DNA from 2 places in the Exiguobacterium sp. s39 genome. Region 1 is predicted to be linked to the other one. Evidence: a T-box and tRNA genes for the amino acid it is inferred to sense, from the RefSeq annotation. Region 1 holds a T-box; the other holds one or more tRNA genes.
The links. The T-box of region 1 lies ahead of leuS (leucine--tRNA ligase). A T-box ahead of a tRNA ligase gene usually reads a tRNA of that ligase, here a tRNA-Leu.
Positions count from the first base shown of each region.

Region 2: it encodes a tRNA-Leu, which carries the amino acid that the T-box ahead of leuS (leucine--tRNA ligase) is inferred to sense. The anticodon was not compared.

Region 1 covers NZ_JACSNA010000001.1:1,698,834-1,703,010, forward strand. Annotated here, with positions in the region: gene leuS (leucine--tRNA ligase) at 1-1,731, opposite strand, end outside; T-box leader at 1,778-2,000, opposite strand; gene KNQ11_RS08905 (HAD family hydrolase) at 2,039-2,683, opposite strand; gene KNQ11_RS08910 (peptidoglycan bridge formation glycyltransferase FemA/FemB family protein) at 2,777-3,811, opposite strand; gene KNQ11_RS08915 (MDR family MFS transporter) at 3,995-4,177, opposite strand, start outside.
Region 2 covers NZ_JACSNA010000001.1:1,124,494-1,128,670, forward strand. Annotated here, with positions in the region: gene KNQ11_RS06045 (amino acid ABC transporter ATP-binding protein) at 1-391, opposite strand, end outside; gene KNQ11_RS06050 (amino acid ABC transporter permease) at 388-1,032, opposite strand; gene KNQ11_RS06055 (transporter substrate-binding domain-containing protein) at 1,064-1,831, opposite strand; tRNA gene KNQ11_RS06060 (tRNA-Leu) at 2,034-2,117, opposite strand; gene KNQ11_RS06065 (alpha/beta hydrolase) at 2,160-3,092, opposite strand; gene KNQ11_RS06070 (hypothetical protein) at 3,114-3,455, opposite strand; gene KNQ11_RS06075 (S66 family peptidase) at 3,471-4,177, opposite strand, start outside.

The sequences.
Region 1 (4,177 bases):
CATCTTCTCATTGTTCTCTCCAAGAATCATCCCTTGGTTGTACAACTTCTGGAATGGTTCTTTTGTTGGTACGACGCCTGCATCATACAAGACTTTATGCCAGAAGCGCGCATACAACAAGTGGAGAACGGCGTGTTCCGCACCACCGATGTAAATATCGACTGGAAGCCAGTATTTTAATTTTTCTGGATCCGCGATCGCCTCTTCATTGTGCGGATCGATGAAACGAAGATAATACCAGCAACTTCCGCCCCATTGTGGCATCGTATTCGTCTCGCGACGCCCTTTCATTCCTGTTTCAGGATCCGTGTAATCCAACCAGTCTTCCGCAAGCGCAAGTGGTGATTCGCCTGTACCAGACGGTTTGATTTCCGGGATGATTGGAAGTTCAAGCGGTAATTCCTCTTGGCTGAGCGTTTTCATCGAACCATCTTCCATATGAACGACTGGAATCGGCTCACCCCAATACCGTTGACGACTGAACAACCAGTCGCGGAGACGATACGTGATTTTCTTACGTCCTACTTGATTCGTTTCGAGTTCAGCGATCATCGTCTCGATTGCATCTTGTTTTCCAAGTCCATCGAGCATATGCGAGTTGACGTGTTCGCCTTCTCCTGTGTAGGCCGCTTCATCAACGTTTCCGCCCGCGACGACTTCAACGATTGGCAAGTCGAATTGTTTCGCGAATTCATGGTCGCGCTCATCGTGTCCTGGAACCGCCATGATTGCACCCGTCCCATAAGAAGCAAGGACATAATCAGCGATCCAGATTGGAAGACGATCGCCTGAGATTGGATTGACGGCGAAAGCACCCGTGAAGACACCTGTTTTTTCCTTCGCTAAATCCGTCCGCTCGAGGTCCGACTTCGTTTGGACTTGCGAAATGTACGTATCGACGGCTTCCTTGTGATCCGCTGTCGTGATGTCAGCTACGAATGGATGCTCCGGCGCAAGCACGAGGTACGTCGCACCAAAAATTGTGTCCGGACGTGTCGTAAAGACCGTGACTTGTTTTTTGTGTCCATCAATCGTGAAATCGATCTCAGCACCTTCTGATTTTCCGATCCAGTTCCGTTGCATCTCTTTGACAGAATCCGGCCAATCAAGGTCATCGAGATCTTCAAGAAGACGATCCGCATATTCCGTGATTTTCAAGACCCATTGACGCATCGGGACACGCACGACCGGATGATTTCCGCGTTCAGATAATCCGTCGATGACTTCTTCATTCGCAAGAACGGTTCCGAGTGCTGGGCACCAGTTGACCGCGACTTCGTCCACGAACGCAAGTCCTTTTTCATACAACTTCGTAAAGATCCACTGTGTCCATTTGTAGTACTTCGGATCTGTCGTGTTGATTTCACGATCCCAGTCATAGGAGAATCCAAGTTCTTTCAACTGACGCTTGAACGTCTCGATGTTTTTCGCTGTGAATTCACGTGGGTCATTCCCTGTATCGAGGGCGTATTGTTCTGCTGGTAATCCGAACGCATCCCATCCCATCGGGTGAAGGACGTTGTATCCTTGCATCCGTTTCATCCGTGCGAGGATATCCGTTGCTGTGTAGCCTTCCGGGTGACCGACGTGGAGTCCGGCACCTGACGGATACGGGAACATATCAAGGGCATAAAACCCTTCTTTTTCTGGATCTTCTGTCGTGACGAAGGCGTTGTCTTGATCCCAACGCGCCTGCCATTTTGGTTCGATTTCGCGATGATTGTACGGCATGTCTTTTCCTCCTCTAATCTAAAAAAACCGGTCCTCCGTCCCTAGGAATAGGGACGAAAGACCGGTTTGGCTTCCGCGGTACCACCCACGTTGTCTGTCTATGACAGACCGCTTGATTCACGGATAACGGTGTGAAAGACCGGATTCGCTACTACGACTTCACGAATCGTGCTCCCTGACGAGTTCACGGTTGTTACCGACTGGTTCGCACCTTCCACCAGCTCTCTTGACGGCACCTTTCCCCTACTACTTCAGTTCCATGCAATTGACTATCTTTTCCTAGTGTAATCTGTTTCTTCCTCAAGCGTCAACGCTTCCGTAAAATTTCCTCGATTTCTGCATGCGATCGTGCTACATGATCCGCTTGTTCTAGACGTTGCATCGGCATCCGATCATCGAGAAGCGCAATCACTTCCATGCCTGCTGCTTTTGCGCCGCTCATCCCGTTTGCAGCGTCTTCAATGACGAGACAATCTTCAGGCGCGTGCCCGATTCGTGATGCTGCAAGATGAAAAATCGCAGGATCAGGCTTTGAACGCACGACTTCTTCTCCACTGACGTAATGCGTGATTGGAAGCTCATAATGACGGATGACGCGTTCGATTTTTTGAAGCGAACTCGAGGAGGCAATCCCGATATCGTAACCAAGAGACGCCGCTTGCTCGATGACTTGTTTGACTCCCTCTTTTAAACCACATTCCTCCGGTTTTGCATGAATTTGAAACAACCGATGTTCTTCTTCTAGTAACGCACTAGCTGTTTCTTTTAGCTGATGCTGGGCGACAAGCTCTTCCCACATCTCATCACCTGTTTTTCCCATGAACGTCGCATACTGAACTGGATCGAGCGGAATCGATAACGTTTTGAACATCTGCTGATGGACCTCGAAGTAGCGAATTTCACTATCTAAAATGACCCCATCCATATCAAAAATAAGACCTCGTTTTTTCAAGACACATCCCCCTTAATGATCTATCATGATTTCAGCATATCAAAAAAACGACTACACGATGTAGTCGTTTCGCCTTCTTCATTTAGTTACTGTTTAACTTGTCGCCATTTGGACACTAGTTTGTCGGTAAGCTGGAAAATAATCCGAATCAGCATCTGACCCGTATCGTACACATAACTGATCGTATATGGCTGGTTGAAGAATGGATTTTCCTTGATGATACTCAAATAAACGATACCCGGTGTAACGGCATTTACTCTCAAAGAGACTATCCCGTTCTTGATATCCACCCCCGAGATGTTGTTCGACGAGACCGCGTGCTTTCGTCTGAAGAATCGCTTCGTACTCGAGTCGCTGATTCGGGAACATCTTCGCTTCGTCCCGCTTACAACCAATCAAATGACCGTGGGCATATTCTTTTCCGAGCAATACGAAGTATCCACCAACAGGTTCTCCGTCGATTTCCGCAATCAGTAACAATGGCTCACAGAGTGGATTTGCTTCAAATAATTGTTCAAAATAACTGTCCGTAAAATAGTAATGAGCCGAAGCATTCTTCCGGTCCATCGTTTCATGATACAACGCTACAAAGACAGGTAGGTCGTCTCGTGTTCCTGTTCTAACGGTTAAAGGAGAGGCAAGCGATTTGCGAATCATACTTCTCGTCTTCTTATGAAATGTCTGCATGATGTCTTCTATTGAAGGGCGTAAATCGATACTCGTCGTATGACGGATGAAGGAGACTTTCGTCCAATCCCGCATGAAGCGTTCATTACCCGTCAATGGATTAAAGCGAATCATTTCCGAGACAATCGCTTCTCGCTTTGCCCACCTTTCAAACAATAGACGTGCATGCTGCATTTCAGTCGCGGTCAGTTGACCGATGATTTCCGGTCCACCATAGCCATACGGCGTGATGAGATCTGAATAAGGCGTATCAAAAATTCGGCGCTTCAAAAAGGGATAGAACAGTGTTCCTGCATCACCTTCATAACGGAATAGCACCGCTTGCTCAGACGGTCTAGCGTTGAGCGTGACATATTGGTGACTGTAGAAGATATCAAGAGGCTGTTGCTGTACGTGTGTCGTCCAAGTTGCGGCATCTGTGATGAATTGACACCTTTCCATTCGTGCACCTCCAGTCAAAAAGAAGCAACGTTCATATGACCTTTCTTTTTCAAGTTCTTGATTAGAAAGTACCCGTTTCTTTGCCGAAATATTCCATATTATTAAATGTTTATTTTATGATTTTCGAACGAATGACGTAACAAAAGACAGCGGTCATAATGTCCGCTGTCTTACAGATGATGCTCATGATGTGATTTTTGGAATAGCACGAAGGAAGACGACGCCCGCTAACAGAATCAATCCAATTAATGTCAAGAAGACCGCTGACATACCTGATACATCGTAGATCAACCCTCCAACGGTCGGACTGATCATCCGCCCCGCTGAAGCAGCAATATTGACGTACCCTTGGAATTCTCCTTCTTT
Region 2 (4,177 bases), 570 kb from region 1:
TTTCACGTAATCCGACTTTATCGAGTAATTCAAGTGCCCGCTGTTTCGCCTGTTCTTTATCCGATTTACGCACTTTGATCGGTGCAAGCGTGACGTTTTCTAGCACGGTCTTATGCGGGAAGAGATTAAAATGTTGAAAGACCATCCCGACTTCTTCCCGGACCTTGTTGATATCGACCTTTGGACTCGTAATATCGAAATCATCGACGATGACCGTGCCACCTGTAATCTCTTCCAATCGATTCAAACAGCGTAAAAACGTACTTTTCCCAGATCCCGACGGACCGATGACACAAACGACTTCTTTTTCGGCAATCGAGACGTTGATGTCTTTTAAGACTTCATTCGAACCGAATGATTTCTTTAGATTCTTTACTTCTATGATACTCATCGTAATGTAAACCTCCGTTCCAAGAACTTCGCCACTAAGGACAAGAGATAAATGATGACGAAGTACATCAATCCGACGACGGACCAGACGATGAATGGTTCAAACGTCGTTGACTGCTGCACTTGACCTTGTTGTGTCAAGTCAGCGATTCCGATAATCGACAACAACGATGTATCTTTTAAGCTGATGATCGATTGGTTCGTAATCGTTGGTAACATCCGTCGGAATGCTTGCGGTAAGATGATCTGTACCATCGTTTGACGCCCTGTCATCCCGAGTGAACGCGCAGCTTCTGTTTGTCCTTTATCAATCGACTGGATACCAGCTCGAATGATTTCCGCAAAATAAGCACCGGCATTGATTGCGACCGTCAGTATCCCTGCATACATCCGGTCCATCGATAACCATTCGAGCGAATTGAGTCCAAAATAGATGAAGAATAACTGAACGATGAACGGCGTTCCGCGAATGACATCGATGTAGACGATCGCGATCCCGTTTAAGATTTTTGATGGTGATAACCGCATCAATGCGACGACTAAGCCAATCAGAAAGCCGACGATGACCGCGATGATGAAAATATACAATGTGACTTGAAGCCCTTCCAAGAAAAATGGAAATGCGGTTTTGACCACTTCCATTGGCTATCCCACTCCCTTATCGCCTTGCGACTTATTTCAGATACGTGTCAACGATTTTATCGTATTCACCGTTTTCTTTCAGATTCGCAAGTCCTTTGTTGATTTTCTTCATCAGATCCTCGTTCTCACCTTTTAAGACAGCGATTCCGTAGTTGTCCCCGTTGAGACGGTCTCCGACAAGTTTTAATCCAAGGTTTTGTTGTTTGTTTGCATATGAGATGACAGGATAATCTTCAATCAAAGCAGCAGCGTTACCGTTCTTCACTTCTTGGAACATCGCTGGACTGTCATTGAACTGTGTGACCGTGAATCCCAGTTTGTCTGCGTTATCCGTTGCATATTTCGCACCCGTCGTTCCCTTTTTGACGGCTACTTTTTTCCCTTTTAAATCGTTGACGGATTTAATACCATTCTCATCTTCTTTGACGACTAGAATAAGACCAGCTTTGAAGTATGGATCCGAGAATGTGACGACTTTCTTCCGTTCTGGCGTAATACTCATACCAGCAATGGCAACGTCCAATTGATTTGCTTGAAGTGCCGGAATAATGCCGCTAAAGTCCATCGCTTCAAATTGAATCTTGAAGTTCTGATCCTTCGCGATTGCTTTCATGAGATCGATGTCGATTCCTTTGTACGTATCCCCGTCTTTATATTCGAATGGTGGATACGTGACGTCAATGCCGACCTTATAAGTCTTTCCTTCAGACGACTCTTCTTCTTTCGAACCGATGCTACATGCACCAAGTACGAGAACACAGCTCATCAAGAGCGCTAGCAAGATACTCCCTTTTTTCATGTTTGTTTCCCCTCTCCTATGTGTTAAAGATTGTCTACTTCATTTAGTACTTTCCCTGAAGAGTACCCTCTTTAAAACGTATTTTACCAGAAAAATTCTAAAAAGATAAATATTTCTGAATTTTTATTCGTTGTAATCGTTTTCTATTCAGCAACAAAAAAGAAGGCAACCCCTTGCTGGGATTGCCTCCTTCAATCATTTATGCCGCCGAGAGGACTTGAACCTCCACGGTGTTGCCACCACTAGATTCTGAGTCTAGCGCGTCTACCAGTTCCGCCACGACGACGTTGATTTATGATATTAATATAGCGGGTAACGAACTGAGTTGTCAATCATTTCGCAAGATGTTGCGAACGAACTTCTCCACGACATCATCATACAATGCCGGATCCTCAAAATAGGCCATCGCGTGAGCGGCATTTGGAATGACGACGAGCTCTTTTTCCGTTGGACAAGCTTCATACAGCTCATATACCATATCTGTCGGTACAAACGTATCCGCCCCACCATGGATGAACAAAATCGGTACCTGTGCTTTTTTGACTTGTTTCAACGCTGATGCTTCACGGAACGTATAACCTGCCTTTAGCTTCGTCAATACGCTCGTCATGCCTAAGAACGGAAAGTGTGGTAGTCGATACATCCGCTTCATCTGATACGCAAGGACAGCATTGACGGACGTATAGGCACAATCAGAAATGATTCCTTTGATTTGTGGTGGGAGTTGTTCGCCACTCGTCATCAATACGGTCGCCCCTCCCATCGACACCCCATGCAAGAACAGTTTCGCATCCTGTCCGATCCGTTCAATCAGATAGTTCGACCAACTGAGACAATCTTCCCGATCATGCCATCCGAATCCGATATAGTGACCGTCACTCATTCCGTGTCCACGATTATCGGGCATCATGACATGGAAACCGGCCTGATGGTACAGATAGGCGAATCCGGCTAAATCCGTTCCGACGCCTCCGTACCCGTGCACGAGAATGACGATCCGATCTGACGGAACAGGTGACGGAAGAAAATGCCCGCGTAACGTTAAACCGTCTTTCGCTTCAATCTCGATCCGCTCAAGCGGTTGCTCCTTGATCCACGTCTGACCAGGTTGCATCAATCGGACCATCTCGTCACTTAAATCTCGATTATTCGATAAGAATGGCTTTGGATTCGTGGCGATTGCCATCTCATAAAAATAATAACTCGCTGCTACTAATCCGGATCCGATGACTCCGATTCCAATTTTTGTTCTGCGACGCATCTGCCCCACTCCTTCTTTCCGTTATAGCTCGATCTTCAGTTGAGCAGCATGTTCATCCTCTTCATCCTGCAAGACTTGTTGACGTAATCGTTGTTCTTGTTGCTGACGCCGGTAGGCAAATTCCTGGACAAGCTCTGTACCCGTGAATCCATCTTCTACGAGTTCGCTCAATAATTCCGTTTCTGTCTCGACGACCTCCCCCGGACGTCGCATGACGAGAACATCTCCGACTTGTGCAATCAGCAATTCATCTTCTAGACGAAGTGCATCGTAAAATGGTTCAGGTAACGTCATTCGACGTGTCTCCGGATTGATATGGACGCGTTTATAAACGCCTAATGCTTGAAACTTACGACGTGCCATTGCGTGCTCTCCTTTTTAGTTGAACGTCAGATCGATTCGTGAATCTTTCCCTTGAATACGAACCGTCCCCGTCGCTCCATTGATTAACGTCAACTGTGGTGGTTGATGACCGATGTCAAGATCATATAAGACTGGTAAGCCCGTCTCATCCGCGAGATATTGATATACGTCTAGCCATGTCAGGTCTTCTATAATCCTTGCAGACGTACGCCCGAATAAAAAGCCAGCCGCATGGTCGAACCACCCAGCATACGCCATTTGTCGCAGCGTCCGGTGTACCTCTGCCGAATTCGCTTCAGACACCTCAAAGTACCAGAGTATCGGTTCTCCGTTGATCTCTTCACGCTGGAAACGCTGCACATCTCCATACGGTGTCCCAATCAGATGGCGAATCGTCTCCAGACACCCACCAAGTAACCGTCCAGTCACTTCTGTTCGCTCATCAAGTGCTTTCCATTCCGTCGCTTCCGTTAGCTGAAATAACGAACCTGTTGGACGTTCTTCATCAGTCCACTCGGGTTGATAACGATCGGAAGCCCATTGTGTGACGGTTCCTCCAGTTGGCGTCGCGAGCACCCGTCGCCAGGCACTTGTCGTCTCGTCCCATTCTTCACTCCGAAGCTCAACGAAATTCGGACCATGTGCTGTCGCGATTCCCGTCTGAAGCGTCAGACTGAGCAATAACGTACTGATATCGGAATAGCCAAGCAACCATTTTGTTT